2 regions of the Gracilibacillus thailandensis genome follow, and region 2 is predicted to be linked to the other one. Evidence: riboswitches for the same ligand, from Rfam matches in the RefSeq annotation. Region 2 holds a riboswitch; the other holds the start of a gene.
The links. A riboswitch is a leader RNA that binds a small molecule or an ion and turns the genes downstream of it on or off. The one in region 2 is predicted to bind cyclic di-GMP.

Region 1 (2,471 bases), on a different contig from region 2:
ATACCTTATGTCATGGAAATATCCGACCTTCTCACTATGTGATCACACAAGCAAACACCTATTTTTTGAATTGGGAAGATGCATTGATGACATCTCCAACTTATGATTTAGCAAATTATTATCAATATTTATTTCAATTTCATGACTGTGATATGGGGAAAGTGACTGATTCATTTTCTATCTATTGTCGCTATATTGATTTATCGGACTATGAAAAATCTTTATTAGTATTACAATTACTGTCTCCGGCAAATTGGTTTCATGAAGTATTTACCAGTGTGCAATCATCGAGAAATAAAAATAATGTAAATTGCTCCATCAAAATTGAGCAGGAATATCGTAAGTTATTATTCGGTTTACAGCTACAAGATTTTATTTATAAAACATTAAAGTCAGAGCAATTTGAAGAAACGTATTAGAGCATTATATCCATTCTAATTGAAAAGCTATAAGAATACCAATTAGAATTCCTAACAATAACACGTCAAAAGTTGTTGGTATAAATATTGTACGTATCCCCTGAAAGATCACGATTGGAAGTGTACATCGTTCACAAATTAAGATCCATTCTCGAGCCCAAGGTGGTAAACGGTAACGATAATAACGAGACAAAGTATCACCTCATTCACGATATAATAATTCATTATATTGTAGCTTATGCAGTAAAATTGTAATTGTACCCAAAATGAAAGTATTAATTAAATTCCTTTTAAAAGAATGCGTAATAAAATCTTTACAAAATATATCAAAGTATTTATCTAGTTCGATTTTCTCAAAAATCTATAGATGTGCAGGAATATGATCGATGTTTATCGAATATATACTAGATAATAGGTACTATGGATTCGTCAAAATCTATTGTTGTTTTATAGGAGGTGTATGTAGCAGTAGTGTTCTTTTAGAATGATATAAATTTAAGTTCTGATCGACGAATAAAAAAATAAGGAGCTGCAGTTATAGTAACATTTAAGCATGTGATAAAAATATAATGGCTTGCATGCTACTCAAACTATGGATTCGTATGTTGTATTCGATAGATAAAATCAGAAAAAGGCAAACCTATTGAGAGGTAGGGACGCAAAGTTACAGGTCCGATTAATACTTATGTATTCGGATGGCTGAGCTGCCTGAAATACAGTAGTGTATTTTAGGAGGGGAATACGTTTATGCCAACAAAAGTAAACGTGGATTATGAATGGATTTACTTGATAGCAAAAGCGAAAGCGAAAGGTTACACAGTAGAAGAAGTTCGAGCATTCCTAAAACAGAATAACTGCAAGTCCAATGTGCTACCAAACTAATAATAAAACCCTGCAAAATAGGGTTTTTTATTTTTGAGAAAGTATTTAACTATAGGTAGCACAGCTTTTTTAGAGACTTCAATACTTTTTTAGCGCTTACACCGAATTGTTTACTTATATATCATATTACGATTTGGAAAAAATATTAGTTTTTAGATGGGGCTGGTTTATTAGACTGAAAATGACAATTTTGATATACTGACAGCGATCGATATGATACATACAAATCGTTTAAAAGGTGAAAACTATCGTAGTTAACAATGGCTCTAAAACAAGAAGGGAAGGATTCGATGATAGGAAACAGACCTAAAATAGTTGTACTTGGAGCAGGCTATGCAGGTATGATGACAACCAAACGTTTAACACAACAATTTGCACCAGAAGAAGCAGATATTACATTAGTCAACAAACACAATTATCATTATCAAACAACATGGTTGCATGAAGTAGCTGCAGGAACAATTGATGTTAATCGCTCTCGAATTATGATTTCCGATGTCATCAATACTCGCCGCGTTAATTTTGTACATGATGCAGTGGTGAAAATTAACAAAGAATCCAAAACAGTTCAACTAGAAAATGGCGAAATTAGTTATGATTACTTAGTGATTGGACTAGGTTTCGAAAAAGCCACATTTGGTATTCCTGGTATGGAAGAGCATGCTTTTTCGATTCAGAGTGTCGACACGAGTCGTATGATTAGAGATCATATTGAATATCAGTTTGCTCGTTATCGAAATGAAAAAAATCCTGATTCAAGTATGCTAACGATCGTTGTAGGTGGTGCTGGTTTCACCGGTATCGAATTTTTAGGTGAGTTAGCAGAACGAATACCGCTATTATGTAAAAAATATGATATCCCGCGTCAAGACGTAAAGATCATAGATGTTGAAGCAATGCCAACCATTCTACCAGGCTTTGATGAAGAGCTATTAAGCTATGCGAAAGAGTCATTAGAATACCGTGGTATTGAATTTAAGCTTGGTACCATGATTAAAGAAGTAAAAGCAGACTTTGTTGTCGTTGGGGAAGATGAAGAGGAAATTAAAGCAGGTACGATAGTTTGGACTGGTGGTGTACAAGCTAATCGAATTGTAGGAGAATCAGGTTTTGAGCTAACGAAAGGTAAAGTCAATGTAGATGCCACATTACGTGCTCCAGGACATGATG
Region 2 (2,471 bases):
ATCTGGATTTCAAGAAGTGGAAAAAGGTACAGAACAAATGGAGAGAACTGGTGAGACCTTTACAAAAATTAATCAATCCATTACGGATATGGTAGATCGTGTGAAACACATGGTTAAAAGCTTGGAAGAAGTTAATGAAAATAGTGAAGAAATGAATAAATCGGTTGATGAAATTGCAGCTGTAAGTGAACAATCTGCTGCTGCTGTAGAGGAAACAGCAGCCTCAGCGGAGGAAACCAATCATTCAATGGAAGAAGTATCAAAAAGTGCCCGTGAATTAGATGTCTTAGCAGAGGAATTACAAAAAGAAGTTCAAAAGTTTAAAATTGTATAATATTGTTGAGATAGACTTATATGTCTGTCTCTTTTTTTATAATAAAGATATTGACAGATTTCTTAATAACAAGGAAGTTAGATTAAATATTAGAAAAGAAAACGTAATAATGGTATGATTCAATGAGAGATTGATCACATACTAATCTAGACGTAAACTAGCGTATAATGCTATACGAAGTATAAACTTATTGGAGGTTTAATCATGAAGGAGATACAAGCAACAGAATTGGCAAATAAATTAAAAAATGGCGAGAAATTAAATATCATTGATGTACGGGAAGATGATGAAGTGGCACAAGGTATAATTCCGGGAGCAAAGCATATAAGATTAGGAGAAATACCGGACCGTTTAGAAGAATTTAATCAAGACGAACATTATTATATGGTATGTCGTTCTGGAGCTCGAAGTGGAAGAGCAACTGAATATTTAGAGGCTAATGGAATTGAAGCAACCAATATGGAAGGTGGCATGCTTGCTTGGGAGGATGAAACTGAATTACCTGAGTAATGATGCTAAATTGCCTGATAAAATGCTGAGAGTAATCTTTAAAAGGGTTACTCTTTTTTGTTGATCAATACTAAGATGAAAATTATTGTATAATATGAGTAGTAAAGAATACGGTTAAGCCCCTGAATCTATCGTGTTCATTAAAATAATTCTGAATTGTATTGATTATTATTAGATGATTGTAGGAAAATAGATTTATGTTCTGTGCCAGTTATGTTAATTTTTATGATATAATAGTACTAATAGAGAAAGGCAAATCTATTGAAAAATAGAGACGCAAAACCACAGATCTAAAGTGAAAATTCACAATGATGGCTGGGTTACCTGATATAAACAACAGGAAACCTATACATTTTTTGTATAGTGTTTTTTTAATACCTAAATAGAGAGTGAATTGAGCGAGGAGACAAACATATGCGCAATATCATGAGTAAAAAAATATCATTGTTTATATTAATTTTAACTATATCTGTCCTTGCTCAAATATATGCTGTACCATTAATTTTTGGTGTAATCTTATGTTTTGCTCCGATTTTATACTTAGCATCCATTCGGGTATTCGGCTTTCGTTTTGCATTTTTATTAACCATTTGTATGAGTTTACTTACGCATTTTCTTCAGATTGGCAATTCATTTGTCTTCATTAGTATTCTTGAAGTACTGATCATAGGAGTATTTTATTCTAAAAAAGGAAAAGACCTTTTTACCTGGAGTTTTGCTTATTCTATCATTCTATTTATACTATATTTTATGGTGGAATTACTCTTTCCAGAGGTTTTTGCAAGTATGAAGATTTTAACTAACTTTATGATCCTTCAAGTTATTACCGCTACTTTGTTTTCTGCCTTAGTTGCAGATATGTTATGTGATTATCTTCCGCTAATTTCCAAATTAAAAAGCTGGTTTCCTGCACCTAACCAGTTATATTTTGGACAGGTGATTTCTCACATACTAATTTTCTCGGCAGTATTCCCGTTACTCATCATCATTTTAGTTAATGCTAGAGCGATGGAAAATGATATTTATCAAGAGTATTACCTTCAATATCAACAGTTGGAAGAGAGATTACAACGGAAAATAGCAGAAATGGATTCTAATGACATTCAAAATTATGAATTAGACGCTGACTTAGAAAAAGCTAAAATTAAATCGATTTTAGATGAGTTTATCGGCACTTCAAACAAACGAATCTTGATTATGGATCAAGAAAAGCAAATATGGCTTGATACGAATAATCAAAATGAATCAAGTTCTAACCTAGATATGGAGGCTGGGTTTGTCAAAGAGGTTCATCCACATGGTTTTATTTGGCTACCATCTAATCACCAAACTTTATCTGATTGGTATCAAGGCTATTATATCGGGGAAACTGCCTTTTTAAACAAAACAACATTATTAATTATTCCTATTAGTAGTAGTGTACTAGCTTTAGCAACTAACCTTACTGATTACCTATTGTTCGCATTGTTTGTTTTATTCATTGCGTTAGTATTTGGTATGTTAGTGAATCGAATATTATCGAATTCTTTATCACATCTGACACAAATGACGACCGATTTACCAGGCAAGATGAAGCGACAAGAAACCTTTTATTGGAAAGATACGCCGATTGATGAATTTTCAAAAT

Region 1: it holds a riboswitch for cyclic di-GMP, as region 2 does, so the genes downstream of both, GH715_RS15540 (anti-repressor SinI family protein) here and GH715_RS09315 (diguanylate cyclase domain-containing protein) in region 2, are expected to answer to the same signal.

What each region holds. Positions count from the first base shown of each region.
Region 1 covers NZ_WJID01000055.1:22,998-25,468, reverse strand. The annotation lists gene GH715_RS15550 (phosphotransferase) at 1-419, shown strand, start outside; gene GH715_RS15545 (hypothetical protein) at 424-612, opposite strand; cyclic di-GMP riboswitch class I at 1,043-1,131, shown strand; gene GH715_RS15540 (anti-repressor SinI family protein) at 1,167-1,301, shown strand; gene GH715_RS15535 (NAD(P)/FAD-dependent oxidoreductase) at 1,562-2,471, shown strand, end outside.
Region 2 covers NZ_WJID01000024.1:61,807-64,277, forward strand. The annotation lists gene GH715_RS09305 (methyl-accepting chemotaxis protein) at 1-334, shown strand, start outside; gene GH715_RS09310 (rhodanese-like domain-containing protein) at 539-844, shown strand; cyclic di-GMP riboswitch class I at 1,086-1,172, shown strand; gene GH715_RS09315 (diguanylate cyclase domain-containing protein) at 1,259-2,471, shown strand, end outside.